Regions from separate parts of the Streptomyces sp. NPDC059456 genome, predicted to be linked through region 2. Evidence: riboswitches for the same ligand, from Rfam matches in the RefSeq annotation. Region 2 holds a riboswitch; the other holds the start of a gene.
The links. Region 2 has a riboswitch for cobalamin ahead of ACFXA3_RS08345 (cobalamin biosynthesis protein). Riboswitches for the same ligand answer to the same signal wherever they lie in the genome.
Positions count from the first base shown of each region.

Region 1: linked by a shared signal. The riboswitch ahead of ACFXA3_RS19545 (energy-coupling factor ABC transporter permease) and the one ahead of ACFXA3_RS08345 (cobalamin biosynthesis protein) in region 2 are both predicted to bind cobalamin.

Region 1 is NZ_JBHYVA010000206.1:1,268-11,384, reverse strand. Features, by position in the region: gene ACFXA3_RS19565 (hypothetical protein) at 1-711, shown strand, start outside; gene ACFXA3_RS19560 (energy-coupling factor ABC transporter ATP-binding protein) at 746-1,597, opposite strand; gene cbiQ (cobalt ECF transporter T component CbiQ) at 1,594-2,343, opposite strand; gene ACFXA3_RS19550 (energy-coupling factor ABC transporter substrate-binding protein) at 2,347-2,700, opposite strand; gene ACFXA3_RS19545 (energy-coupling factor ABC transporter permease) at 2,706-3,401, opposite strand; cobalamin riboswitch at 3,429-3,625, opposite strand; gene ACFXA3_RS19540 (flavodoxin family protein) at 3,739-4,452, shown strand; gene ACFXA3_RS19535 (SsgA family sporulation/cell division regulator) at 4,566-4,979, opposite strand; gene ACFXA3_RS19530 (hypothetical protein) at 5,167-5,472, opposite strand; gene ACFXA3_RS19525 (L-serine ammonia-lyase) at 5,772-7,154, opposite strand; gene glyA (serine hydroxymethyltransferase) at 7,547-8,803, opposite strand; gene gcvH (glycine cleavage system protein GcvH) at 8,821-9,204, opposite strand; gene gcvT (glycine cleavage system aminomethyltransferase GcvT) at 9,285-10,117, opposite strand, start outside.
Region 2 is NZ_JBHYVA010000058.1:2,844-21,218, forward strand. Features, by position in the region: gene cobC (Rv2231c family pyridoxal phosphate-dependent protein CobC) at 1-1,242, opposite strand, end outside; gene ACFXA3_RS08320 (ZIP family metal transporter) at 1,329-2,054, shown strand; gene ACFXA3_RS08325 (cobyrinate a,c-diamide synthase) at 2,057-3,478, opposite strand; gene cobO (cob(I)yrinic acid a,c-diamide adenosyltransferase) at 3,472-4,071, opposite strand; gene ACFXA3_RS08335 (putative cobaltochelatase) at 4,071-6,230, opposite strand; gene ACFXA3_RS08340 (cobyric acid synthase) at 6,343-7,848, opposite strand; gene ACFXA3_RS08345 (cobalamin biosynthesis protein) at 7,860-8,819, opposite strand; cobalamin riboswitch at 8,858-9,009, opposite strand; gene ACFXA3_RS08350 (hypothetical protein) at 9,124-9,345, opposite strand; gene ACFXA3_RS08355 (anion permease) at 9,374-10,654, opposite strand; gene ACFXA3_RS08360 (alpha/beta hydrolase family protein) at 11,013-12,143, shown strand; gene ACFXA3_RS08365 (hypothetical protein) at 12,261-13,850, shown strand; gene ACFXA3_RS08370 (VOC family protein) at 13,892-14,287, opposite strand; gene ACFXA3_RS08375 (neutral zinc metallopeptidase) at 14,416-15,306, opposite strand; gene ACFXA3_RS08380 (ABC-F family ATP-binding cassette domain-containing protein) at 15,524-17,122, shown strand; gene ACFXA3_RS08385 (helix-turn-helix domain-containing protein) at 17,496-17,717, shown strand; partial or broken gene ACFXA3_RS08390 (enoyl-CoA hydratase/isomerase family protein) at 17,906-18,375, shown strand, end outside.

The sequences.
Region 1 (10,117 bases), on a different contig from region 2:
TCCCCCGTCGCCACCCTTCTCGCCGTCGCGGCGCTTCCGCTCGCGCTGACCGCCTGCTCCGCCCCCGCGCCGAAGGCCGCCGCAGCGGCCCCGGCTTCCGCCTCCGCCGCCGCGGCAGCGCCGTCGGACCCCAACAAGGGCCTGCTGACCGGGAAGCAGCTCAAGGCCGCGCTCGCGCCCGCCTCGTTCTTCGCCACCGGCTTCACCGCCGACCCCGCGGACGCGCGCGACACCGGCACCACCTACCGGCTGCCCGCCACCGCCGACGTGCCCCGGCCCGACTGCGCCAAGCTCGGCGGGACGTCGTGGACGGACATCACCGGGATCAGCAGCGTCTCGTTCGCGCAGGACGCGTACGTCAACAAGAACTCCTCCGAGGAGTTCGCCCAGGAGATCGACGTCTACCGCGACACCACCGCGACGACCGTGCTCGACGCGCTCGGCCAGATCTCCAAGGCCTGCCCGAGCTACTCCGACGAGCCGACCCACAGCACGGTGACGGTCACCGAGAAGCCCCTGACCGGCATCGGTGACGGTGCGTGGGCCATCACCGAGACCAGCCCCGCCTGGCAGGGCGGCACCACGCTCGTGGCCGCGCGCGTCGGCACCTCGGTGGTGACCGTGCTGGTCAGCAGCAGCTCCGACAAGGGCCTGGCCGGTGCGACCAAGCTGACGAACCAGCTGGTGGGAGCCCTCAAGGGCAAGGCCTGACCACGGCCTCCCCGCCCGGGGACCGTCTCCCGGATCAGGCCGGGCCCGATCCGGGGGGCAGGCCCCGGGCCCAGTCGGCGAGGGCCTCCGGAGTGGTGGGGCCCGCCGCGGCGGCCGGCAGGAGGCCGCGGGACCGGAGCAACGCCGTCACCGCCGGGGACCACGCCTGGCGCAGGCCCGCCGAGGCCAGCAGCTCCGGGTCCGACAAGAGGTCCTGCGCCGGCCCGGTGCGGATCCCCGACGGGGTCAGGACCGCCGCGTCGTCGGCCCAGCGGACCGCCAGGTCGACGTCGTGCGTCGCCATGACCACCGTCGTGCCGGCCGAGCGCAGCCCCGCCAGGACGTCCAGCAGGCGTTCCTGCCCGTCCGGGTCCAGACCCGCCGTCGGCTCGTCCAGGATCAGCACCCGCGGGGCCATCGCCACCGCGCCCGCGATCGCCGCGCGCTTGCGCTGCCCGTACGAGAGCAGGTGCGTCGGGCGGTCCCGCAGCGCCGTGATGTCCAGTGCGGCGAGCGCCGCGTCCACCCGCTCCCGCACCTCCCCGGCGGGCAGTCCGAGGTTCAGCGGCCCGAACGACACGTCCTGTTCCACCGACGCCGCGAACAGCTGGTCGTCCGGGTCCTGGACCACCAGCTGCACCGCCGTCCGCAGCCGGGTCAGTCCCGCCCGGTCGTACGACACGGCCGTGCCGTCGAGGCGCAGCGCACCCGGGCCGGGCCGCAGGCCCCCGCTCAGCAGCCGCATCAGCGTGGTCTTGCCGCTGCCGTTGCGGCCCAGCAGGACCAGCGCCCGGCCCGGTGCGATGGCGAAGTCCACGCCGGACAGGACCGCCGGGCCGTCCTCGTACGCGTAGCCCGCGCCGGCCAGTTCCACCAACGGGTTCACAGGTACAGCCCCTTCAGGGTGAGGGTCAGGGTGATCAGGGCCGTCAGCAGCGCCCCCGACGCCGCGACGAACCGCCACGACAGGGCCGCCTCGGGGACGAGCACCCGCAGCGCGCCGTCGTAGCCGCGCCCGGCCAGGCCCACCTGGAGCCGCGCCGCGCGATCGAAGGCCCGTACGAACGAGGTCGCGGCGAGCCCGGCCAGCGAACGCCACACCGCGGCCCGCCCGGCCTGGCCCAGCCGGGCCGCCTGGGCGCGCCGTACCTGCGCCATGGAATCCAGCAGCAGGAAGCCGATCCGGTACATGACCAGGGCCACGTCCACCACGGGCGCCGGGACCCCGGCCCGGACGAGCCGGGGCAGGACGTCCGAGACGGGGGTGGTGAACGCGAACAGCAGCACGCCAAGCGAGGCCGCCGAGGTCCGCAGCAGCAGCTCCGCGGCGTGCCGGGGGCCGTCGGGCGCGAGGGAGACGAACCCGCCCGGCCCGCCGACGGAGACCAGCAGGGGCAGCGCCCCGGTGAAGCAGAAGCCCAGCGGGATCCGGAACGCCCGCCACAGCTGCCGCCCGGCCACACCGGCCGGGCCGAGGAGCACGGCGAGCGTCGCCGCGGCGACCAGCGGCCCGCCGGGCCAGGGCGGCAGGCACACGGCGGTGACCGTCAGCCCGATCCCCAGCAGGGCCTTCTCCAGCGGATGCCGGCGGCGCCAGCGGCTGCCGTGCGCCGCCACGTCGATCGGGAGCACCGCCTACGACTCCGCGGCGGCGGGACCGGCGGCGGGGCCGGCTGTGGTCGCCGCGGCGGCGGCCGCGCCCTGTCGGCGGCCCTTGCGGACGCCGAAGTAGTAGGCGAGCACGCCCGCGCCGAGTGCCGCCTGGAGGGCGAACAGCGCCGACTCCACCTCCCCGGAGGGGGGTTCGTACAGCGGCGAGAACCACGGCTCGTAGTCCGGCTTCAGTTCGGTGATCGCCGCCTCCGCCTGCGCGTCGGCGCCCGTGAACGGCTCCTCCTTGCCCTCGCCCAGCCCCAGCGCGAGCGGCAGTACGGCCAGGGCCGCCACCAGGAGCAGCAGCAGTCCGTTGATCTTCGTGTTCCGGTTCATCGCCATCAGAGCGCCGCAGCCTTCCGCTCGCCGCGGGCGCCCGCCTTCGCGACGCCCAGCCGGATCAGGTCCGCCGTGCTGGACTGCATCAGCAGCCGCATCACGAGCACCGTCAGCAGGCCTTCGCTGACCGCGAGCGGGATCTGCGTGACCGCGAAGATGCCCCCGAACTTCGCGAGCGATCCGAGGAACCCGCTGCCGGGGTCCGGGAACGCCAGCGCCAGCTGCACGGAGGTCACGCAGTAGGTGACCAGGTCGGCGAAGAAGGCGCCGAAGAAGACCGTCACCATCAGCGGGACGTCGAAGCGCTTCAGCAGCAGGTAGACCCCGTACCCGGCCCAGGGCCCGGCGATCGCCATCGAGAAGACGTTCGCGCCGAGGGTGGTGAGCCCGCCGTGCGCGAGCAGCAGCGCCTGGAACAGCAGGGTGATGGTGCCGAGCACCGCCATGATCGGCGGGCGGAACAGGATCGCGCCGAGCCCGGTCCCGGTGGGGTGCGAGCAACTGCCCGTCACCGACGGGATCTTCAGGGCGGACAGGACGAAGGTGAACGCCCCGGACGCCCCGAGCAGCAGCGTGCTCTCCGGGTTGGCCTTCACCTCGCGGGTGAGGGCGCGGACACCGTGGACGACGAACGGGGCGGACGCGGCGCCCCAGGCGACCGCGTGCAAGGGGGGCAGGAACCCCTCGGCTATGTGCATGACTGGGAGACCTCTCCAGCACCTCGTGGATGGACAACGCGCCCCGGCCGGTCTCCTGGCTCACGGGTGCTGATGCCCTGGCTCCGCCTTCCCGGGCGGTGCGCAACCCTCTCGCGCCGCCCAGTGGCTTCCTGTCGGAGTGGAGCCGGACTTCCCGTTCACAGTGGCGAGGGCCGCACCGGTTCCGCACCGGTTTCCCGAACACCAAGGCCCGTTGACCCTAGTCGGACGGACGGACCGGTACCAACCCGGTCCGAACGGGTGCGGTTCGCGGCGGCCGGCCCCGAACGGGTGCGGCCCGGTGGCGGCGCCGCCCACGGGCGCCCAGGCTGGCGGCGTGGCCGCAGACTACGACTACTCCGACCTGACCGCCGTCTACCTCAACTGCACCCTCAAGCGCTCGCCCGAGACCAGCAACACCGAGGGCCTGATCGGCCGGAGCCGCGCCGTCATGGAGGCGGCCGGCGCCCGGACCTCGCTGATCCGCGCCGTCGACCACGACATCGCCACCGGTGTCTGGCCCGACATGACCGAGCACGGCTGGGAAACCGACCAGTGGCCCGTCCTGTACAGCCAGATCATGGACGCCGACATCCTCGTCCTGTGCGGCCCGATCTGGCTCGGCGACAACAGCTCCGTCATGAAGCAGGTCATCGAGCGGCTCTACGCCTGCTCCTCGATCCTGAACGAGCACGGCCAGTACGCCTATTACGGCCGCGTCGGCGGCGCGCTCGTCACCGGCAACGAGGACGGCGTCAAGCACTGCGCCATGAACGTCCTCTACAGCCTCCAGCACCTCGGCTACGCGATCCCGCCGCAGGCCGACGCGGGCTGGATCGGCGAGGCCGGGCCCGGTCCCTCGTACCTCGACCCCGGATCCGGCGGCCCCGAGAACGACTTCACCAACCGGAACACGACCTTCATGTCGTGGAACCTCATGCACCTGGCCGCCCTGCTCAAGCGGTCCGGCGGCCTGCCGGCGCACGGCAACCAGCGCTCGGAGTGGGACGCGGGCTGCCGCTTCGACTTCCCGAACCCCGAGCACCGGTAGTCCGCCCGCACCTCACCGGCACTCGTCGCGGTGCGCTACGTCCGGCACGAACCGCTCGGGCGCGTGCAGGGTGAAGGAGGCGGCGGCCGGCTCGTGCGGCGCCAGGACGGGACCTACCGGGGCAGGAGGGTGCTCAGTTCGGCGTCGAGGTCGTAGTGCCGCCGTTCCTCGCCCCGCGGCACCAGGCCGACCAGCCGCCGGCACAGCGCGCGCACGTCCCGGGCCCGGGCGGACACCACGCAGCTCTGCACGCCGTTGCTGAAGGCGAGGAAGACGCGCGGCTCGCGGCCCCGCCACCGCGGCCACACCCGGATGTCCCCCTCGCCCGTCCCGCAGGTCTCCCCGTCCAGCAGCAGGTCCCGGGAGAACACCCAGTGCGCCAGGTGGAGCCCGGCGCCCCGGAAGTCGAGCACCAGCTCGTAGGGCCGGTCGCGGCGGTACGTGAAGGCCCCGTGCACCGGTATGGACTCGGGGGAAGCCTCCAGCCGGAGCGGGAGGACGTGGTACTCGATGCCGTTGTCGTCCATGCGCTGCGCCTCTCTGTCGTGTCTCGTCCCGCTTGCCCGCGGCTCCCCCCGGGCAAGCTAGCCCACCGCCCGGCCGTCCCCGGGGGCCGAAGGTCCCGACCCCGCGGGCCGCTGGACCCCTCTTGGCACAGGAACGCGGAGCGGCCCGCCCTCCGGGGGGAGGGCGGGCCGCAGGGTCACCGGTCCGCTACGGGGCGGGGTGGAAGAGGAGCGAGCCGTTGGACTGCCCGAGGGCGGTGGAGACGGCCCCGTTGGACTGGGCGCCGTTGCTCTGGTCGGACGCCCCGGAGCCGGTGGCGACCTGCTGGGCGGTGGAGGAGGTGCCGAGGTTGCCGCCGGCCACCCCGCTGCCGAGGATCTCGGCGACGGCGGCGTCGGACGAGATGCCGGCGCCGGCGCCGTTGTCGGCCCGGGCGGTGCCCGCGAACAGCGCGACGGCGAAGGGGAGCGCTGCGACGGCCGCCAGGGCGCGGATGCTGCGGTTGCTTGCCATGATGAGGTCCTCCAGTACGCAAAAAGGCTGCGGTCCAGGGCGGTTGGCCGGCCGCCGGGGGTGTGGCCGCGACGTCACGTGATCACCATGGCGCATCTGATCATCGAGAGACCAGGGCGGGCCGGAGGGTTCGCTCGCACGCGTGATCAACTCGCCGCAAACGTCACGTGCCCGGCGCGTTCCGCTCGTTGCGCCCCCGGGCGCCGCAGCGGCCGGCGGCGGGAACGCGGAAGGGGGGGGCGCCCCGCCGGGGGGGGCCCGCCCGCCGCCGCCCCCCTTCCGGCGTCAGCCGCGCCGGGTCAGCATTCGATGACGTTGACGGCCAGGCCGCCGCGGGCGGTCTCCTTGTACTTGATCTTCATGTCGGCGCCCGTCTCCTTCATGGTCTTGATGACCTTGTCGAGGGACACCTTGTGCGTGCCGTCACCGCGCATCGCCATCTTGGCCGCCGTGACGGCCTTGACCGCCGCCATGCCGTTGCGCTCGATGCACGGGATCTGGACCAGGCCGCCGACCGGGTCGCAGGTCAGGCCCAGGTTGTGCTCCATGCCGATCTCGGCCGCGTTCTCCACCTGCTCCGGGGTGCCGCCCAGCACCTCGGCGAGGGCGCCCGCCGCCATCGAGCAGGCCGAACCGACCTCGCCCTGGCAGCCGACCTCGGCGCCGGAGATCGAGGCGTTCTCCTTGAACAGCATGCCGATCGCGCCCGCCGCGAGGAGGAAGCGGACCACGCCGTCCTCGTCCGCGCCCGGCACGAAGTTCATGTAGTAGTGCAGGACGGCCGGAAGGACGCCCGCCGCGCCGTTGGTGGGCGCGGTGACGACGCGGCCGCCCGCCGCGTTCTCCTCGTTGACCGCCATCGCGTAGATCGTCGTCCACTCGCTGCGGTGCATCATCGGGTCGCCCTCGGTGCGCAGCTGGCGCGCCGTGGACGCGGCCCGGCGCTTGACCCGCAGGCCGCCCGGGAGGATCCCCTCGCGGGACATGCCGCGCGAGACGCACGCCTGCATGACGCGCCAGATCTCCAGCAGGCCCTCGCGGATCTCCTCCTCGGTGCGCCAGGCCTTCTCGTTCTCCAGCATCAGGGAGGAGATCGACAGGCCGGTCTCCTTCGCGAGGCGCAGCATCTCGTCGCCCGAGCGGAAGGGGTACTTCAGCACGGTGTCGTCGAGCTTGATCCGGTCCTCGCCGACCGCGTCCTCGTCGACGACGAAGCCGCCGCCGACCGAGTAGTAGGTCTTCTCCAGCAGGGGCGCGCCCGCGGCGTCGTACGCGAAGAGCGTCATGCCGTTGGCGTGGTACGGCAGGGACCGGCGCCGGTGCAGGATCAGCTGGTTCGGCTCGTCGAAGGCGATCTCGTGCGCCTCGCCTATTTCGGTGCCGAGCAGGCGCAGGCGGCCCGTCTGCCGGATGCGCTCCACCTCGTCGTCGGCCGTCTCCACGTTCACCGTGCGGGGGGAGTGGCCCTCCAGGCCCAGGAGCACCGCCTTCGGCGTGCCGTGGCCGTGGCCGGTGGCGCCGAGGGAGCCGTACAGCTCGGCGCGGACCGCCGCGGTCTGGGCGAGTACGCCGTCCTTCTTCAGCCGGGTCACGAACATGCGGGCGGCCCGCATGGGGCCGACCGTGTGGGAGGAGGAGGGGCCGATGCCGATGGAGAAGAGGTCGAAGACGGAGATGGCCACGGTGGCGGACTCCCTTGTCTGCTCGTGGGGTGGGAGGGGGGCGGGCGAGGCGGGCGATGCAGGAGGGGTTATATTTCGGAATTTTACCGACAGACGAGCTTAACGCGGAGAAGTGAACGGCTCGGCTGCCGGAGCGGGTGCGCGAGGTTGCGGTTGGGCGTGCGTCAGGTCACGTTTCCCGCTCCACGGCCGGGCCGGGCGGGCCCGGAGGGGCCTCGCCTCCCCCTCGGGGCCGGTCCAGGATGCGGTCCGGCCCTGGCGGCCCGCCGGAGCGGGGCCGGACGCCCGCCGGACGCCCGTCGCGGGTCGGCCGGGCGGCCGGCCGGGGGTCATGGGAAGGGCCCGGTTCTGCGGACTGCGCAGCCGGGCCCTTCTCGTCGAATCCCCGGACGTCAGAGCGTCGGGTACAGCGGGAACTTCGCCGCCAGCGCGGACACGCGCGCCTTGAGGGACTCGCTGTCGTACGCCGGCTTCAGCGCCTGCGCGATGATCTCGGCCACCTCGGTGAAGGCCTCGGCGTCGAAACCGCGGGTCGCCAGGGCCGGCGTGCCGATCCGCAGACCCGAGGTGACCATCGGCGGCCGCGGGTCGTTCGGGATGGCGTTGCGGTTGACCGTGATGCCGACCTCGTGGAGGCGGTCCTCGGCCTGCTGCCCGTCCAGCTCGGAGTTGCGCAGGTCCACCAGGACCAGGTGCACGTCGGTGCCGCCGGTGAGGACGTCCACGCCCACGGCCTTCACGTCGTCCTGGACCAGGCGCGCGGCGAGGATCTTCGCGCCTTCCAGGGTGCGCTCCTGGCGCTCCTTGAACTCGGGCGAGGCCGCGACCTTGAAGGAGACCGCCTTGGCCGCGATCACGTGCTCCAGCGGGCCGCCCTGCTGGCCCGGGAAGACCGCGGAGTTGATCTTCTTGGCCAGCTCCTGCGTCGACAGGATCACACCGCCGCGCGGACCGCCGAGGGTCTTGTGCGTGGTGGTGGTGACGACGTGGGCGTGCGGCACCGGGTTCGGGTGCAGGCCCGCGGCCACCAGGCCGGCGAAGTGCGCCATGTCGACCATCAGGTACGCGCCGACCTCGTCCGCGATGCGGCGGAAGGCGGCGAAGTCCAGCTGGCGCGGGTAGGCGGACCAGCCGGCGACGATCAGCTGCGGCTTGGACTCCTTGGCGAGGCGCTCGACCTCGGCCATGTCGACCTGGCCGTCCTCACCGACGTGGTACGGGACCACGTTGTAGAGCTTGCCGGAGAAGTTGATCTTCATGCCGTGGGTCAGGTGACCACCGTGGGCCAGGTTCAGGCCCATGATCGTGTCGCCCGGCTTCAGCAGCGCGAACATCGCGGCGGCGTTCGCCTGCGCACCCGAGTGCGGCTGGACGTTCGCGGCCTCGGCGCCGAAGAGCGCCTTGATGCGGTCGATCGCGATCTGCTCGACGACGTCGACGTGCTCGCAGCCGCCGTAGTAGCGGCGGCCGGGGTAGCCCTCGGCGTACTTGTTGGTCAGGACCGAGCCCTGGGCCTCCATGACGGCGACCGGAGCGAAGTTCTCCGACGCGATCATTTCCAGGGTGGACTGCTGGCGTACGAGCTCGGCGTCGACGGCGGCGGCGACGTCGGGGTCGAGCTCGTGCAGGGGGGTGTTGAGAACAGACATCAGGAACCCCTGGGGTGTCAGTTGTCGGAGTGGGTGAGCGCGGCGTACTCCTCGGCGGAGAGCAGGTCGGCCGGCTCCTCCGCGATGCGCACCTTGAACAGCCAGCCACCCTCGAACGGGGCGGTGTTCACGAGCGCCGGGTCGTCCACGACGTCCTGGTTGGCCTCGACGACCTCACCGGTGACGGGGGAGTACAGGTCGCTGACGGACTTGGTCGACTCCAGCTCACCGCAGGTCTCGCCCGCGGTCACCGTGTCGCCGACGGCGGGGAGCTGGGCGTAGACGACGTCACCGAGCGCGTTGGCCGCGAACTCCGTGATGCCGACCGTCGCGACGCCGTCCTCGGCGTCCGACAGCCACTCGTGCTCCTTGCTGTAACGCAGCTGCTGGGGGTTGCTCATGACCTGATTCTCCTGGATGCGGGGGAGTGCGAACGAACGGTGGTCTTGCGTACTGAGACGGCCGGTACGGCGTACGGGCGCTACTTCTGCCGCTTGTAGAACGGCAGGGCGACGACCTCGTACGGCTCATGCGTACCGCGAATGTCCACGCCGACGCCGGAGGTGCCGGGCGCGGCGTGCGCCGCGTCCACGTACGCCATCGCGATCGGCTTGCCCAGCGTCGGGGACGGGGCGCCCGAGGTGACCTCGCCGATCACCTCGCCGCCGGCGACGACCGGGAACCCGGCGCGCGGGACGCGGCGGCCCTCGGCGATCAGGCCGACCAGCTTGCGCGGCGCCTTCGTGGCGGCCTGCTCGGCGGCGGCCTCCAGGGCGGCGCGCCCGACGAAGTCGCCTTCCTTCTCGAACTTCACGACCCGGCCCAGGCCCGCGTCGAACGGGGTGAGGCCGGTGGTCAGCTCGTGCCCGTACAGCGGCATGCCCGCCTCCAGGCGCAGCGTGTCGCGGCAGGACAGGCCGGCCGGGACCAGGCCGACGCCCGCGCCGGCCTCGGACAGCGCCTGCCACAGCTGCACGGCGTGCTCGGGGGAGACGAACAGCTCGAAGCCGTCCTCGCCCGTGTAGCCCGTGCGCGCGATCAGCGCGGGCACGCCCGCGACGGTGCCCGGCAGGCCGGCGTAGTACTTCAGCCCGTCCAGGTCGGCGTCGGTGAGGGAGGCGAGGATGCCGGGGGACTCGGGGCCCTGCACGGCGATCAGCGCGTACGCGTCGCGGTCGTCGCGGACCTCGGTGTCGAAGCCCGCGGCGCGCTCGGTCAGGGCGTCCAGGACGACCTGGGCGTTGGAGGCGTTCGCGACGACCATGTACTCGGTCTCGCCCAGGCGGTAGACGATCAGGTCGTCGAGGATCCCGC
Region 2 (18,375 bases):
GAACGGCCCCGCCGCCACCCCCGACACCGTGATCTCCTCGAACTCCGCGAGTCCCGCCAGCAGGTGCTCCCGGTCCACGGCGATCTGCCGGGCCGCGGCCTCCGCCTCCGCCAGCGCCGCCGGGGTCGTACAGGCCTCCGCCGCCACCAGCGCCGGCGTCGACACCGGCCACAGCGGCTGCGCCGCCGCCAGCTTCGCGATCACCTCGGGCTCGGCCAGCACGTAGCCGATCCGCAGCCCCGCCAGGCCCCAGGTCTTGGTCAGGCTCCGCAGCACCACCAGACCCGGCAGGTCCGTCCGCCCGGCCAGCGCCTGCGGCTCGCCCGGCACCGCGTCCATGAACGCCTCGTCCACGACCAGGATCCGGCCCGGCCGGGCCAGCGCGGCCAGCGCCGCCGCCGGGTGCAGGACGGACGTCGGGTTGGTCGGGTTGCCCACCACCACAAGGTCCGCTTCCTCCGGCACCGCCGCCGGATCCAGCCGGAACCCGTCCGCCGCCCGCAGCACCACCCGCTCCACCGTGTGCCCCGCGTCGCGCAGGGCCGCCTCCGGCTCCGTGAACTGCGGGTGCACCACCACCGGGTGCTCGGCGCCCAGGGCCCGCGCGATCAGCACGAACGCCTCCGCGGCCCCGGACGTCAACAGCACCCGCTCGGCCGGCAGCCCGTGCCGAGCCGCCACCGCCGCGCGGGCGGCCCGCCCGTCGGGGTATGCGCAAAGGCCGTCGAGCGAAGCCGCGATGCGCTGCCTGAGCCACTCGGGCGGGGTGTGCGCCCGTACGTTCACCGCGAGGTCGACCAGCGCGCTGCCGTCGCCGCGCACTTCCGCGTCCCCGTGGTGGCGCAGGTCGTGGGCCTGCGCGGTGGCCACGGCACAGGTCGCCGCCACCGAGCGGCGCTTCGGTACGAGCAGCTCCCCGCCGCCCGCGAGCGCCGCGGCCTCCGCCACCGAGGAGGTCCCGGTGGCGTCGCGCACCGCATCGGAGGGGTGCGGTACGCGGATACCCGCCAGCTCCTCGGCGGGATAGCTCAGCAGCGGCACGCCGAATCGTTCCGCCGCGCCCGTGATCCCCGCCTCGCCGGCCTTCGACTCCACCGTGGCCAGCGCCTTCACCGACCCGGCGGCCAGCCCCGCCCCCCGCAGCGTCTCCTCGACCAGGGCGCAGACCTCCGCCACGGACACCCCCGCGCGTCCGCCGACCCCGACCACCAGCTGCGTCGCGTACTCGCCCACCGGGTTCATGCCCCCTCCGTAGTCGTCAATGGTTCGTGACCCGCCGCCCGCGCGCGCACGTGCGCACGGGCCGAGGAGTCGGTATTCAGGGGCACATGGCCGTGATCGTGGCGTTGGGCGCGTTCCTGATGACCCTGGCGGGCGGATGGACGGCGCAGCGCGTCACCGACCGCCGCCACCTCGTGCTGGGCCTGGCCGGCGGGCTGATGCTCGGCGTCGTGGGCCTCGACCTGCTGCCGGAGTCGCTGCACGCGGCCGGCCGCGAGGTGTTCGGCGTTCCGCTCGCCCTGCTGCTCTTCGTGGCCGGGTTCCTGATCGCGCACGTCGTGGAACGCCTGCTGGCGGTACGGCAGGCCGCGCACGGCGCGGAGAACGGCGGCCGAGTCCCCGAGGTCGGGCTGACGGCGGCCTCGGCGATGGTCGGCCACAGCTTCGCCGACGGCGTCGCCCTGGGCGCGGCCTTCCAGGTCGGCGGCGGGATGGGCGTGGCCGTGTCGCTGGCCGTCATCACGCACGACTTCGCCGACGGGTTCAACACCTACACGCTCACCCGGCTGTACGGCAACGCCCGCCGCAAGGCCCTGATGATGCTCTTCGCGGACGCGGTGGCCCCCGTACTGGGCGCGGCGTCCACCCTGCTGTTCACTCTTCCGGAGGAACCTCTCGGGGCGTACCTCGGCTTTTTCGGCGGCGCCCTGCTGTACCTGGCGGCCGCCGAGATCCTGCCCGAGGCGCACCACAAGCACCCCGCCCTGTCCACGCTGATGTGCACGGTGGGCGGAGTGGCCGGGATCTGGCTGGTGGTGGGCCTCGCGGACTGACGTCACCGGTGCGCTGCCGCCGCTTGCGCGAAACGCCGGGCCACGGAGGGTTCCGCCGCCCAGTGCGTGTGCAGGTAGCTGGCGTGCACGCCCTGCTGTACGAAGCCCTCGACCCGGCGTTCGGGGTGCGTGAACCCCCAGGCCGGGGCGGCGCCGGCGCCGGGTTCGATCACCGTGCGGTGGAACTCGTGGCCGCGCAGCCGGGTCCCGGTGGCGGCGAGGGGGCTGTCCGAGACCGCGACGGCCTCGCGGTAGCCGAGGGTCAGGCGCTCCGACATCCGCGCGTCGGCGTCCAGGACCCCGCACATGGGCTTCCCGTCCAGCGACCGCGCCAGGTACAGCAGCCCGGCGCACTCGGCGGCGACCGGGCCTCCGGCCGCGGCGAAGGCGGCCACGGCCGCCCGCAGCGGTTCGTTGGCGGACAGTTCGGGCGCGTACATCTCCGGGAAACCGCCGCCGATCACCAGGCCGGCGGTGCCGTCGGGCAGCGCCTCGTCCCGCAGCGGGTCGAAGGTGACGACCTCCGCACCGGCGGCGGTGAGCAGCTCCGCGTGCTCGGCGTAGGAGAACGTGAACGCGGCCCCGCCGGCGACGGCGACCACCGGCCGTCCGCCGGGGGCTCCGCCGTGGCCCGCGGGCGCGGCGCCGTCGCCGGGGCCCTGCGCCAGGCCGTCCGGCGTCCGGGGGCCCTGCGGGGACCACGCCTCGCAGTCCAGCGGCGGGGCCGTGCGGGCCAGCGCCAGCAGGGCCTCCAGATCGCAGCCCGCCCGGACCTGCTCCGCCAGCGCGGCGACGGAGGACAGCGCGTCCGACCGCCGCTCGGCCACCGGGACCAGCCCCAGGTGCCGCGACGGCGCGGCCACCTGCGGAGCCCGCCGCAGCACGCCGAGGACCGGCGTCCCGGCCTCCTCCAGCGCCTCCCGCAGCATCGCCTCGTGCCGGTCGGAACCCACCTTGTTGAGGATCACGCCGCCCAGGCGCACCTGCGGGTCGAACGACGCGAAGCCGTGCACCAGCGCCGCCACCGACCGCGACTGCGAGGAGGCGTCGACCACCAGCACCACCGGCGCCCGCAGCAATTTCGCGACCTGCGCCGTCGACGCCAGCTCACCCCGCCCCGCGGCCCCGTCGTAGAGGCCCATCACGCCCTCGACGATCGCCAGGTCACACCCGGCGGCCCCGTGCGCGAACAGCGGGGCCACCAGCTCCGGCCCGCACATGAAGGCGTCCAGGTTGCGCCCGGGCCGGCCCGTGGCCAGCGCGTGGTAGCCGGGGTCGATGTAGTCGGGCCCGGCCTTGTGCGGGGACACGGCGAGGCCGCGTCCCGAGAAGGCCGCCATCAGGCCCGTCGCGACCGTGGTCTTGCCGCTGCCGGAGGACGGCGCGGCGACGACCAGGCGCGGAACGTGCAGCGGTCTCACCACTCGATGCCCCTCTGGCCCTTCTGGCCGGCGTCCATCGGATGCTTGACCTTGGTCATCTCGGTCACCAGGTCCGCGAACTCCACCAGCTTCTCCGGGGCGTTGCGCCCGGTGATCACCACGTGCTGGGTACCGGGACGGTTGCGGAGCACCTCGATGACCTCGTCGACGTCGATCCAGCCCCAGTGCATCGGGTACGCGAACTCGTCGAGCACGTACAGCTTGTGAGTCTCGGCGGCCAGGTCGCGCTTGACCTGCTCCCAGCCCTCCTTGGCCGCCTGCTCGTTGTCGAGCTGCGCGTCCCGCTGGACCCAGGACCAGCCCTCGCCCATCTTGTGCCAGACGACGGAGCCGCCCTCGCCGGAGGCGCCGAGCACCTTGAGCGCGTTCTCCTCGCCGACCTTCCACTTCGCCGACTTGACGAACTGGAACACCCCGATCGGCCAGCCCTGGTTCCAGGCGCGCAGCGCCAGCCCGAAGGCCGCCGTCGACTTGCCCTTGCCCGGACCGGTGTGGACGAAGACGAGCGGGCGGTTGCGGCGCTGGCGCGTCGTGAGTCCGTCGTCCGGAACGACGGTCGGCTGTCCCTGCGGCATTACGCGGCCCTCCTGGCGGTGTGGTGAGACGGGGAAGTTGCTGCGGTACGTACGTTCTTCACGAGCCCGGCCAGCGAATCGGCCCGCAGCCCGTCGAGCGTGACGGCGGGCCCGCCGAGGTCGGCGGCCAGCACACCGGCCAGCCCCAGCCGGACCGGCCCGGACTCGCAGTCCACGACCACGGACGTGACGCCCTGCGCCTGGAGCAGCCGGGCGCTGCGCCCGGCCAGCTCGCGCGGCGAGCCGTCCGCCCGGCCGGCGGCGGAACCGGCCGGGGAGCCCGCACCGGCGGAACCGGCCGAGGTGGCCCGCCCGTCGGTGACGACCACGAGCAGCGGACGGCGGCTGGGATCGCGCAGCCGCTCGATCCGCAGCACCTCGTGGGCCTTGAGCAGGCCGGCGGCGAGCGGGGTGCGCCCGCCCGTCGGCAGCTGTTCGAGCCGGGCCGCGGCCGCGTCCACCGAGGAGGTGGGAGGCAGCGCCAGCTCGGCGGCGGCGCCCCGGAAGGTGATCAGGCCGACCTTGTCGCGGCGCTGGTAGGCGTCCAGCAGCAGCGAGAGCACCGCGCCCTTGACCGCGCTCATGCGCTGCCGGGCGGCCATCGACCCGGACGCGTCGACCACGAACAGCACCAGGTTGCCCTCGCGGCCCTCCCGGGTGGCCTGGCGCAGGTCGTCCTTGCGGACCACCAGACCGCGCCCGGCCCGCCCGCGCGCCTTCTGGTGCGGGGCTGCGGCCTGGACGGTCGCCGCGAGGTGCAGCTTCGTCAGCTGGCCGCGGGGGCGCTGGGAGCCGGTGGTCCGGCCGTGCGCGGTCCGGGCGCGCGAACGCCGCCCGGACGCGCCCTCGCCGAGGCCCGGCACGCTGAGCACCTTGGTCCGGAACGGCTCGGCGGCCCGTACGGCGGCCTGCTCGGGCGCCGCCCCGTCCTGCGAGGCGGGCTGGCGCTCGGGGGCCTCCGGTGCCTCCGGGGCCGAGGGGGCCGGGTCGTCCTGCGCTCCCGGATCCTCGGGCGACCGGGGCGCTTCGGGCGCCTCGGGTCCGCTCTGCGGCGGGACCCCGCCGCCTCCGCCGTCCGGGCCGCCGTCCTCGGGGCCGCCGTCGTCGGGACCCTGCGGCTCGGGGTCGGGCTCGTCGTCCGGCTCCTCGTCGGGGAAGCGGTCCAGGATCTCGTCGAGCTTGTCCTCGTCGAGGCCGGGCGCGTCGAAGGGATTGCGCCGGCGCCGGTGGGGGAGCGCCAGCAGGGCGGCCCGGCGGACGTCCTCCTTGTGTACGCGGGTGCGCCCGGCCCAGGCCGCCAGCGCGGTGGCGGTCCGGGCCATCACGATGTCGGCGCGCATGCCGTCGACCTCGAACCCGGCGCAGGCGGCGGCGATCTGCAGCAGCGCGGTGTCACCCAGCACCACCTGGGGGAGCAGGGCGCGGGCGGCCACGACCCGGGCGCGCACCTCCTGCTCGTCCCCGGCCCAGCGGCCCGCGAAGCCCGCGGGATCGTCCTCGTAGGCGAGCCTGCGGCGCACCACCTCGACGCGCTGCGCGGGCTCCCGGGAGGCGGCGACCTCCACGGTCAGCCCGAACCGGTCGAGCAGCTGCGGCCGCAGCTCGCCCTCTTCGGGGTTCATGGTGCCGACGAGCAGGAAGCGGGCGGCGTGCCGGACGGAGACGCCCTCGCGCTCCACGTAGGAGGCGCCCATGGCGGCGGCGTCGAGCAGCAGGTCGATCAGGTGGTCGTGCAGCAGGTTGACCTCGTCGACGTACAGGATCCCGCGGTGCGCGTCGGCCAGCAGACCGGGCTCGAAGGCCTTCACGCCCTCCGCGAGGGCCCGTTCGATGTCGAGGGCTCCGACGAGGCGGTCCTCGGACGCGCCGACGGGCAGCTCCACCATGCGCGCGGGCCGTGCGGATCCGGGGCCGGGCTCGTGCGGACCGTCGGGGCAGGCCGGATCGGGGGCGCCGGGCGCGCAGGAGAACCGGCAGCCGGGCACGACGTCCACCTGCGGCAGCAGCGCCGACAGGGCGCGCACGGCGGTGGACTTGGCGGTCCCCTTCTCGCCGCGCACGAGCACGCCGCCGACCGCGGGGCTCACGGCGTTGAGCAGCAGCGCCAGGCGCAGGTCGGTCTGGCCGACCACGGCGGTGAACGGGTAGGGCGTGCTCATGTGGTGCCCCCTCCTTCGTGGGTACGGGTACGGGTACGGCAACGGGTGCTGCGGCCCGGCCTGCGTGCGGGACGGCCGGGAACGGCCGCCGCGCACGGACGGGCCCGGCCCCTCACGGGGCACCCGGGGGCAGGAAGGGCAGGCCCGCGGGGGCGCCGCCCTCGATCAGCCCCAGCAGCGCACGCGTGTCGGCGTGCTCCTCGATCAGGTCGCCGAGCAGGTCCAGCTGTTCCTCCCGCAGCGCCGAGAACGACGTGTCCGGCGCCGGGACGAAGCGGCGCCCGGCGGCGGCCGCGACCTCCCGCAGGAACGCCCGGCGGAAGCCGTCCGACTCCAGCGAGCCGTGCCAGTGGGTGCCCCACACCGACCCGACCCGGCAGCCGTCCAGGAACGGCTCGCCGCCCAGGACCTCGGCCACCCCGTGGTGGATCTCGTAGCCGGTGACCGGTTCGCCCAGCGCCGTGCCCTCCGGCCGCGCCAGGGTCTTCTCCACCGCGAACCGCACGCGCACCGGCAGCAGCCCGAGCCCCGCCACCGAGCCGGCCTTCGACTCGACCTCGTCCTCGATGTGCTCGCCGAGCGCCTGGAAGCCGCCACAGACACCCAGCACCGGGCGGCCCTCCGCGGCCCGCCGCAGCAGCGCGTCGGCCAGCCCGCGCTCCCGCAGCCACTCCAGCGCCCTCACCGTGCCGCGCGTCCCCGGTACGACGACCAGGTCCGCGTCGGCCAGTTCCTCGGCCCGGTCCACGAAGCGCACCACCACGCCCGGCTCCGCGGCCAGCGCGTCGACGTCCGTGAAGTTCGACATCAGCGGCACCGCGCACACCGCGACCCGCAGCACGTCCTCGCCGACCGGCGGGGCCACGACCGACTCGCGCACCGCGCCCCGCAGGGAGACCCGCAGCCCGTCCTCCTCGTCGATGCCCAGCCCGTGCCGGAAGGGCAGCACGCCGTACGTCGCCCGCCCGGTGAGGGAACGCAGCATCTCCATCCCCGGCTCCAACAGCGACACGTCGCCGCGGAACTTGTTGACCATGTAGCCGGCGATCAGGGACTGGTCCTCGGGTGACAGCAGCGCCGTCGTCCCGAAGAACGAGGCGAACACGCCGCCCCGGTCGATGTCCCCGACCACGACGACCGGGAACCGCGCGGCCCGCGCGATGCCCATGTTCACGATGTCGGTCCGGCGCAGGTTGATCTCGGCCGGACTGCCGGCCCCCTCGCAGATCACGGCGTCATACGTGCCCCGCAGCTGCTCCAGGCAGTCCGTGACGATCCCGAGGAGCTGTTCCTGCCTGCCCCCGTGGTAGCCGCGCGCACTCATCTCGCCCACCGGCTTGCCGAGCAGCACCACCTGGCTGCTCCGGTCGCTGCCGGGCTTGAGCAGCACCGGGTTCATCAGCGCCGTCGGCTCCACGCGGGCCGCCTGCGCCTGCATCGCCTGCGCCCGCCCGATCTCGGCGCCCTCGCGCGTCACGAACGAGTTCAGCGACATGTTCTGCGCCTTGAACGGCGCCACCTTCACGCCCTGCCGGGCCAGCCAGCGGCAGATCCCCGCCGTGACCACGCTCTTGCCGGCGTCCGAGGTCGTGCCGGCGACGAGGAGTCCCCCGCCCAGCTTTCCGCCGCTCACCGGCGTCCCCTCCCAGTCCCACGGGTCACCGCACAGCGCAGTGCCACACACGCCCCCAGGGCCAGCCACGTCACCTGACGTGACAGCCGTACCGCCCGTTCGATGTCCGCCACCTCCACCGGCCGCCCCGCGCCGCCGTTCAGCACGGCCCGGTGCTCGATCCGGCCCCCGTACGCCAGGGTGCCTCCCAGCCGGACGCCGAGCGCCCCGGCGAACGAGGCCTCGACGGGCCCGGCGTTCGGGCTCGGGTGCTTCGCGGCGTCCGCACGCCAGGCCCGTACGGCTCCCCGCCGGTCGGGGCCGGCCAGTACGGCGGCCAGGGCCGTCAGCCGGGCGCCCGGCCAGCCCGCGAGGTCGTCGAGCCGCGCGGAGGCCCAGCCGTAGCGCAGGTGGCGCGGGGACTTGTGGCCCACCATCGCGTCGAGGGTGTTCACGGCGCGGAACGCCAGCAGCCCGGGTACCCCGGCTGCGGCGCCCCACACCAGGGCCCCGACCACGGCGTCGGAGGTGTTCTCGGCGACCGACTCCACGACGGCGCGGGCCATCTGCTGTTCGTCCAGGGCCTGCGGATCGCGCCCGCACAGGTGGGGCAGCCGCTCCCGGGCCACCTCGGCGTCCCCGGCGGCGAGCGCGCCGCCGATGGCGCGTGCCTCCCGGCCCAGCGAGGTTCCGCCGACGACGGCCCAGGTGGCCACCGCGGTCAGGGCGATACGGGCGGCCGCGGGCCGGGAGCGCACGGCGCGGGCGCCCAGCGCGCCGACGGCGGCCGCGCCCCCGGCGCACACGAGGGTGTGGACGAGGCCCCGGGCGCGGTCGTCGCGCCACAGGGCGCGTTCGACGGCGGTGGCGGCTCGTCCGAAGGCGGCCACGGGGTGCCCTCGGCGCGGATCACCGAGGATCCGGTCGCCGATCAGGCCCGCCGTGGCGCCGTACGCGAAGACGCGGTCGGCACGCATGGTGGCAGGTATGTCCTCACTCAGGGTCCGCGCCCTGGTTCGACGTGTCCGGCGGTGGGAGTTCCTGGCTCCCGGGGCGCACGTGCCGCGTGCTCCCCGGTGACAGTGGCGGGACCGCGCCGGATTCGCACCGGACTTCCTCTCCATGCCGCCGTATTGGCTCGCGCAGTCCACCACGCACCGCGAAGGCCCGTCAACTCGCCGTTGACCTGCGGCGGGGCAGCCCGCGGCAACGGCTCCCGGGCACGGGAAAGCTCCCCCCGGGAAACCCGGAGGGAGCTTTCGTACGCCGTGTCCGAACCGGTCAGGCGACGATCAGGTAGAAGCCGTACACCACGGCCGCCGCGACGACCGCGAAGCAGACGTACGCACCGCTGCGGGCCAGGGTGGCGCTGCCGCCCTGCTCGGTGGCGGCCTCGTGCTTGGAGAGACCCACCAGGCCCATCGTGAACAGGGCCACGAGCGCGACGGTGGCGGAGAGGCTGACCCCGAAGACGGAGCCGAGTGCTGCCCAGTCGATCTTCATACTGCGGAATCCTCTGTCGTTCTCGGGGTCAGACCGCGGCGGCGGGGGCCGCCGGAGCCGCGGGGGCGGCGGCCGGGATGGTGGCCTTCAGGTCCTCGTCGGTGACCGCTGCGGTCGTACCGGCGGCGGCTTCGGCGGCCATGGTCGGCGGGACGGTGACGGCGGCCATGGCCGTGGTGACGACACCCGGCTCCTCGGCCGCGGCGGCCTGCGCCTCGTTGACGTTGCTGTGGTCGACGACCTGGCGGCGCGAGATGAGCCAGATGGCGACGCAGGAGGCGACCAGGAAGAGCGCGACGGCGGCGACGCCGATGTCACCGGTGCGCATGACCAGCTCGGCGCCGGAGGCGACGACGGCGGCGGCCGGCAGGGTCAGGCCCCACGCGATGAACATGCGGGTGGCGGTGGACCAGCGGACCACACCGCCCTTGCGGCCCAGGCCCGCACCCATGACGGCGCCGGAGCACGCGTGGGTGGTGGAGAGGGAGAAGCCGAGGGTGGAGGAGGCCAGGATGACGCTCGCGGCCGAGGTCTGGGCGGCGAAGCCCTGCTGCGGCTGGAGGTCGGTCAGGCCGCTGCCCATGGTGCGGATGATGCGCCAGCCGCCCAGGGAGGTGCCGAGCGCGATGGCCAGACCCGCGGAGACGATGACCCACACCGGCGGGTTCGCGCCGGAGTCCAGGGCGCCGCCCGCGACGAGGGCCAGGGTGATGATGCCCATCGTCTTCTGCGCGTCGTTGGTGCCGTGCGCGAGGGAGACGAGACCGGCCGAGGCGATCTGCCCGGCGCGGTAGCCCTTGGTGGCGGTCTTGCCGCCGACCTTGCCACCGAGCTTGTACGTGACCTTCGAGGCCAGCATCGCGGCCACACCGGCCACGATCGGGGCGGCGACCGCGGGGATCAGCACCTTCGTGACGACGACGCTGCCGTTGACCGCGCCGATGCCGGCGGAGGCGACCGCGGCGCCGATCAGGCCGCCCATCAGGGCGTGGGAGGAGCTGGAGGGGAGTCCGACCAGCCAGGTGACGAGGTTCCAGAGGATCGCTCCGACCAGCGCGGCGAAGATCACTTCCGGCTGGATGCCCTCCTCGTTGATCAGACCCTTGGAGATCGTCTTGGCGACCTCCACGGACATGAACGCGCCGACGAGGTTGAGCACGGCGGACATGGCCACCGCCGTCTTGGGCTTGAGGGCGCCGGTCGAGATGGTGGTGGCCATCGCGTTGGCTGTGTCGTGGAAACCGTTCGTGAAGTCGAACACGAGAGCGGTGATGATCACGATCCCGAGGAGAAGCGTTATGTGCTCCATTTACCCAGGCTTCTGTTTGGCGTCAGTGGCTCGGCGACCGTAGGCAACCTGAGTGAACGGAAGATGAACTGACTCGGGCGGAGCGGTGTACTGGCCCGTCGTGCCATCGGGACCTTCGTCCGGTTTTTTTGGCTGATATCCCGATTAATGCACGTCAAAGAGGGGTGAACGAACGGCTCCGCGGGGGTGCGGAAGCCCCCGGGCCCGCCCCCGAGGGGCCCTGGAAGTGATCCAGATCACTTCGCCGGCCGCATCTGCGAGAGGCTCTTCGCGATCCCTGCCCGGCGCCGCCCGGCCTCAACCGGAGCATTCCGCTCCTCCGGTGGCCCGTTCGCGCTCGCGCCCCGACACTGGAGCGGTGCGTACCGCCACAGCGACGGCCGCGGCCGTCGCGACCACCCTCGTCGGGGCCGGTGCGGCCGCGGTCGCGGCCGGCCGGTACGCGGCCGACGCCGCCCAGCGGCACGACCCCGGCCGCCCCCTGCCCGGCGGACCGCGGCTCAGCGTCCACGCCGCCGGCTCCGGCCGCGTCACGCTGACCCGCTCGCTGGCCTCCCTGCTCCCCGGCACGTACGGGCTCACCGCCCCCGGGGTGCACGCCGTGGTCGGGCCCGTCCTCGACGGCGCCGCCCAGGGCCCGGACACCGTCGTGCGCCGGCTGCTCGCCGTCACCCACGGAAGCCTCGAACCCGGCGCCCGCGTCACCCTCACCCCCCAGGTCCACGCGGGCAACCCGCGCACCGCCCTCGGGCTCGACCACGCCGACGTCGACGTCCCCGGCGAGCTCGGCGCACTGCCCGCCTGGTTCGTGCCCGGCGCCCGCGACACCTGGGTGATCGCGGTGCACGGGCTCGGCGCCACCCGCGAGCACCCGATGGTGGTCATGCCCTTCCTGCACGGCCAGCGGATGCCCGTCCTCGACCTCGCCTACCGGGGCGACCTCGGGGCCCCCGCCTCGCCGGACGGTCTCGGCCACCTCGGCGAATCGGAATGGCGGGACGTGGACGCCGCCATCCGCTACGCCCTGCGCTACGGCGCCCGCCGGGTCGTCCTGCACGGCTGGTCCACCGGCGCCGCCATGGCCCTGCACGCCGCCGAGCGCTCGGCCCTCGCCGACCGGATCTCCGGACTCGTGCTGGACTCGCCGGTGCTCGACTGGCACACCACCCTGCGCGCACTCGTCGCCGCGCGCCGCACCCCCGCCGCACTGGTGCCGTTCGCGGTCCGGGCCGCCGAGGGCCGCGCCGGGCTGGGCGCCGACCACCGGCCCCCGGGCACGGACCCGGGCGCGCTGCGCGTCCCCGTGCTGATCTTCCACGGCCCGGACGACACGCTGGCCCCCTGGGAGCCCTCGCGCCGGCTCGCCGCCGCCCGCCCCGACCTGGTCACCCTGCGGACCGTCCACGACGCCCCGCACGGGGCGATGTGGAACGCGGATCCGGCCGGATACGAGGAAGGCCTGAGGCGGTTCCTCACCCCTCTTATGTGAAGGCCGTGTGCCGGACGGGACGGGGAGGAGGCATTCTCCCCGTATGTCCCCCCGACGGGCGCCGATAATGGCTGGTTCCGTTTGGGCTTTCGGCCGGTGACGGGCGAGACTGCTTCCGTGACGTCCCGAAAGCCTGATGAGCAGTTGGCTCGCGACTCCAGACTCCGACTCGTCTCCCCGCGGTCCGTCGCCGCGGCCCGCAAGGCGGTGACCGACCGACGCGCGCGTCCCGCTGCCCGGCCCCCGGCAGGAACCCCGGCCACGGCCGAACTCGCCAGCCGGGCCCGGGCCTCGCTGGCCGACGCCGTACGGCTCGCCCGCTGGGCCGAGCTCCACCTCGGCGCCGGTGACGGAGGCCGCCCCGCCCCGGCGGGAGCGCTGCCCGCCGCCGACGTCGAACGCGCCGCCGGCGCACTGCACCTGACCCACGGACAGATCCGGGTCGGCTGGGACCGAGCCCGGCTCGCCGGCCTCGTCGAGGTGCACGGCGGCCAAGCCCGGCCCGGCTGGCGGCTGCGGGCCTGGGACCGCGACGACACCGCCGTACTGCGCGGCTGGGTGGCACTGTTCGACGCCTGGTCCCTGGTCCACCCGGCGCCCGCCGACATCGCCCCCGCGGTCGTCGCCGAGGTGGTCGAGGCGATGCCCCAACTGCTCTCCCTGCTCCAGCTGTCCGCCGGTCCCGTGACCGTTCCGGACCTGCTGGACCTGCTCGGCCAGCGGGTCACCGAACTGCGCGACGAGCGGTGCGAGGTCCCCTACGACGCCCCGGCGCGCGAGACTTCGCCGGCTGACGGGACGTCGGCCACGGCCCGGGCCGCCACCCAGGAGGTCAGGGCCCGGGCGGCCACCACGCAGGCCGCCACCACGGAGGCCGCCACCACGGAGGCGGCCGCCACGCATGCCGCCGCCACGCAGGCGGTCGCGGTGCAGGCGGCCCCCGCACCGGCGGCCGAGCCCGAGGCCGCCGGCCATCCGGCGCCCGTCCCGCTCGCCCGGCTGCTGCGCTGGGCGCTGGGCGGACTCGCCGCCGTCGACGCCGTCACCCTCGGCCCCGCGCAGGCCACCCTCACCCCGCTCGGCAGCTGGGCCGTCTGGGTCAAGCTCGAACAGATCTGTGTCGCCGCGCAGAGCCCGGCCGGCAACATCGAGCAGTCCGCCGCCGCGATGCTGCACGGCTGCGCCCGGCTCACCCCGGGACCGGCCCGCGCCGAGTACCGGGCCTGGCTCGCCGCCCGGCCCGTCGGGCACGCCGTCAGCGAGCTCCTGCACGCGGCCCGCGGCGAGGACGCCCTGCTGCGCGGCCTGGCCTTCGAAGCCCTGCGCGTGGTCGGCGGCCCGGCCGAACCCGAGGTGCGCGCCGCCGTCCGCGACCCCGCGCTGCGGCCCTACGCCCTGCTCTGGCTCGCCGAGCACGACGGGGTGGACCCCGACGAGGCCCAGGACGTGCTCACCGCGGAGGAGTCGACCTGGCTCTGGGTGGACACCGCGGCCGCCATCGCCGACCACGGGGAGGCGGAGCTGCTGGCGCGCCACCTCGACTCGGCCGTCCGGACCACCGTCCCGCGGCTGCTGGACGAGGTCCGCGCCGTCGGCCACCCGCGCACCGTCCAGGTCCTGGTCGCGCTGGCGGCCGCGCACCCCGACCCGGCCCTCGCCAAGGCGGTCCGCCGGGCCGCGTTCCAGGTGCACACCGGCGGGGCGTAGGCGCCGGGGTCGCAGGCGCGGGGGGACGGCGCGCCGCGGGCTCAGACCTGCGGCGCGTACGTCCCGAAGCTCCAGACGTTGCCCTCCGCGTCGCGGGCCATGTAGTCGCGCGATCCGTAGTCCTGGTCGGTGGGCTCCATGAGGATCTCCACCCCGTGCTCGGCGGCCCGGCGGTGGTGCGCGTCCACGTCGTCGACGACGACGTAGACCCCGACCGGCCCGGCGCCCTCCATCACCTTGTCGAACACGCCGCCGCGGCCCTTGCTGCCGAGCATCACCGCGCCGTTCCCGTAGGACAGCTCGGCGTGCATCACGGCCCCGTCGTCACTTTCGTACACCGCGACCTGGGTGAATCCGAACGCCTCCGTCAGCTGCCGGACCGCTGCCTTGGCGTCGGCGTAGAGCAGGGTCGGAAAGATGGACGGAACGCCTGCCATGACGATCACTCCTTCTGGTGGTCGTGGACGTGACCCACGCCACAGCATGGCAGGAGGCGCCGACAGCGGCCGGGAGGCGGTCACACGAGGCGGCCACGGGCGGGCGGCCGGGCGGCTGCCGCAGGCGGTCAGCGGAAGGTGTTGCACTGGGCCATGTCGCCCGTCCGGTAGCCCTGGTAGAACCACTGCTGGCGCTGCTGGGCCGAGCCGTGCGTCCAGGACTCCGGGGTCACGCGGCCCTGGAACCTCTCCTGGATCCGGTCGTCGCCGACAGCCGCCGCCGCGTCCAGGCCGTCCCTGATGTCCTGGTCGGTCAGGGTGGTGATCAGCGGCCGGCCCGTGGACCTGTCCGGGGTCCTCGTCGCGTGGTGCGCCCACACCCCGGCGTAGCAGTCGGCCTGGAGCTCGACCTTGACCGCGTTGCTGTTCGCGCCCTGCCGGCCGTCCTGTGCCTTCTGCAGGGTTCCGGTCAGGTTCTGGATGTGGTGCCCGTATTCGTGGGCGACGACGTAGGCCTGGGCGAACGGGCCGCCGCTCGCGCCGAACTTCGTCCGCAGCTCCTCGAAGAACCCCAGGTCCAGGTAGACCTGCCGGTCGACCGGGCAGTAGAAGGGGCCGACCGCCTTGGTCGCGGTCCCGCAGCCGGTGTTCACGCGGTCGGCGAAGAAGACCGTGGACGCCGGCGCGTACCGGCCGCCGCGCCGGGTGAACTCGCCCCTCCAGAAGTCCTGGGTGCTGTTGACGACCGCGACCAGCCGGCAGTCCTCCCTGCTGTTCGCGTCCCGCCCCGTGCGACAGCTCTGCTGCACCTCGCTGAGGGACGAGGAGGTCGCCACCGGCTCCGGGTTCCCCGAGGACAGCCCCAGCTGGTCCGGGCCCACCCCGAAGAGCAGCCCGAGGACCAGTGCGATGAGGCCCGCGATGCCGCCGCCGATCGTCGCCCGCCCGCCCGGGACGCGGCTGCCGCGCACGTCCTTGACCTCGGACGTGTCCAGATTGGCGTCGTCGTCGAACTGCATGCCGCATCGCCCTCGATTCCACGTGGCCGCCCCTGCGGCGCGGTATCACCCGCTCCATCCTGATACGCGCCCGGGCCCACCGGGCGGTCAACGCCCCCATAACCAGTTGCACACCCCCGGTAGAATGAATCCCATGGCAAATCTCCTCGCGGATTAGCGGCGTCGAAGCATCGCGTCCTGCCCCCCTTCCGCCGTCCCCCCGCCCTGGAGTATTTCCGTGATCACCGCCACCGGCATCGAGCTGCGCGCCGGCGCCCGCGTCCTCATCGAGTCCGCTTCCTTCCGCATCGCCAAGGGCGACCGGATCGGCCTGGTCGGCCGCAACGGAGCGGGCAAGACCACCCTCACCAAGTGCCTCGCCGGTGAGGGCCAGCCCGCCGGCGGCTCCATCGCCCGCTCGGGCGAGGTCGGCTACCTCCCGCAGGACCCCCGCACCGGCGATCTCGACGTGCTCGCCCGCGACCGGATCCTGTCCGCGCGCGGCCTCGACGTCCTGATCAAGAAGATGCGGATGAACGAGGAGCGCATCGCCACCGGCTCCGGCGCGACCCGCGAGAAGGCGCTCAAGCAGTACGAGCGCCAGGAGACCGAGTTCCTGACCAAGGGCGGGTACGCCGCCGAGTCGGAGGCCGCGACCATCTCGGCCGCCCTGAGCCTGCCCGACCGGGTCCTGGGCCAGCCGCTGCACACCCTCTCCGGCGGTCAGCGCCGCCGCGTCGAGCTCGCCCGGATCCTCTTCTCGGACGCCGACACCCTGCTCCTCGACGAGCCCACCAACCACCTCGACGCCGACTCGATCGTCTGGCTGCGCGACTACCTGAAGAACTACCGCGGCGGCTTCGTCGTGATCTCCCATGACGTCGACCTGGTCGAGACCGTCGTCAACAAGGTCTTCTACCTGGACGCCAACCGCTCGGTCATCGACATCTACAACATGGGCTGGAAGCTCTACCAGCAGCAGCGCGAGGCCGACGAGAAGCGCCGCAAGCGCGAGCGGCAGAACGCCGAGAAGAAGGCCGCGGCCCTGAACTCGCAGGCCGACAAGATGCGCGCCAAGGCGACCAAGACCGTCGCCGCCCAGAACATGGCCAAGCGCGCCGACCGCCTGCTCGCCGGCCTGGACGCCGTCCGCGTCTCCGACAAGGTCGCCAAGCTGCGCTTCCCGGACCCGGCGCCCTGCGGGAAGACCCCGCTGACCGCCGAGGGCCTGTCGAAGTCGTACGGCTCCCTGGAGATCTTCACCGACGTCGACCTGGCCATCGACAAGGGCTCCCGCGTCGTCATCCTCGGCCTCAACGGCGCCGGCAAGACCACGCTGCTGCGGCTGCTCGCGGGCGCCGAGCAGCCGGACACCGGCGAGGTCACCCCGGGTCACGGCCTCAAGCTCGGCTACTACGCCCAGGAGCACGAGACGCTCGACCCCGACCGCACGGTCCTGGAGAACATGCGCTCCGCGGCGCCCGACCTGGACCTGGTCGCCGTACGCAAGACGCTCGGCTCGTTCCTCTTCTCCGGCGACGACGTGGACAAGCCGGCCGGTGTCCTGTCCGGCGGCGAGAAGACCCGTCTGGCCCTGGCCACGCTGGTCGTCTCCTCGGCGAACGTGCTGCTCCTCGACGAGCCCACGAACAACCTGGACCCGGCCAGCCGCGAGGAGATCCTCGGCGCGCTGCGCACGTACAAGGGCGCGGTCATCCTCGTCACGCACGACGAGGGCGCGGTCGAGGCGCTGGAACCGGAGCGGATCATCCTGCTCCCGGACGGCGTCGAGGACCTGTGGGGCCCGGACTACCGGGACCTCGTCGCCCTCGCCTGACGTCCGCCGGCAGTGCCCCGCGACCGCCCGGCAGGTTGATCCAGTTCCTTATGGATCATTCGGCTCAGGCGTGATCCATCATCTGAGTGAGACGGTCTCGTACCTCTGCGCTCTGTACGACGGCCCCGGCCGTGCCCGCCCGGGCGCGGCGCCGGGGCCGTCTTTTTTCTGCGACCGGCCCCTGACCTGGAGATTCCTGGTGAGGGTGGAGAAGTGTGACGGACGTCATGCAACGGAAGGGGAGATTCCGTTCTGCTCGTGCGTCCATCGCCGGAGAAATGCCGTCGTACCGACCTTGCTGAATGGGTGGCCAGGAAGCCGGGGAGGGGTGATCATGAGAAGTCCAGAGCGCACTTCCCATGAGGAGGCACGGGTGGCCGAGACTCTGAAGAAGGGCAGCCGGGTAACCGGCGCCGCGCGCGACAAGCTCGCGGCAGACCTGAAGAAGAAGTACGACTCCGGTGCGAGTATCCGTGCGCTGGCCGAGGAAACCGGCCGGTCCTACGGATTCGTCCACCGGATGCTGAGTGAGTCCGGAGTCGTGCTGCGTGGTCGCGGTGGCGCGACGCGCGGCAAGAAGGCGGCTACGGCCTGACCCGGATCTCCCCCCGCCACCGCTGGGGGTACCCCCGGGCCGACAGGCCCGGGGCCGGGGTGCAACGCGCACGTCTGCCCACACCGCGGTTCCTTCGGTGACCCCCGGTCGACCGTCCGGTCGACTGGGTGGTTACTGTGCAGTCACTTAGGCCGGGAGGCGGCCGACTGCACACCGGAGGCACACAGATGGCTCTGCTCGACAAGGACGGCGTACGGCTCACGGTGGACGACTCGGTCGCCACGGTGACACTGACCAATCCGGCCAAGCGAAACGCTCAGTCCCCCGCGCTCTGGCGGGCGTTGACGGAGGCCGGAAGGTCGCTGCCGGGCACCGTCCGGGTCGTGGTGCTGCGCGGTGAGGGCCAGTCCTTCTCCGCCGGACTCGACCGGCAGGCGTTCACCCCCGAGGGTTTCGAGGGTGAGCCGTCCTTCCTCGATCTGGCGCGCGGTTCGGACGAACTGCTCGACTCCACCATCGCCGAGTACCAGGAGGCCTTCACCTGGTGGCGACGCAACGACATCGTGTCCATCGCCGCCGTGCAGGGGCATGCGATCGGCGCCGGCTTCCAGCTGGCGCTGGCGTGCGACCTGCGCGTGGTCGCGGACGACGTGCAGTTCGCCATGCGCGAGACCAGCCTGGGCCTCGTGCCGGACCT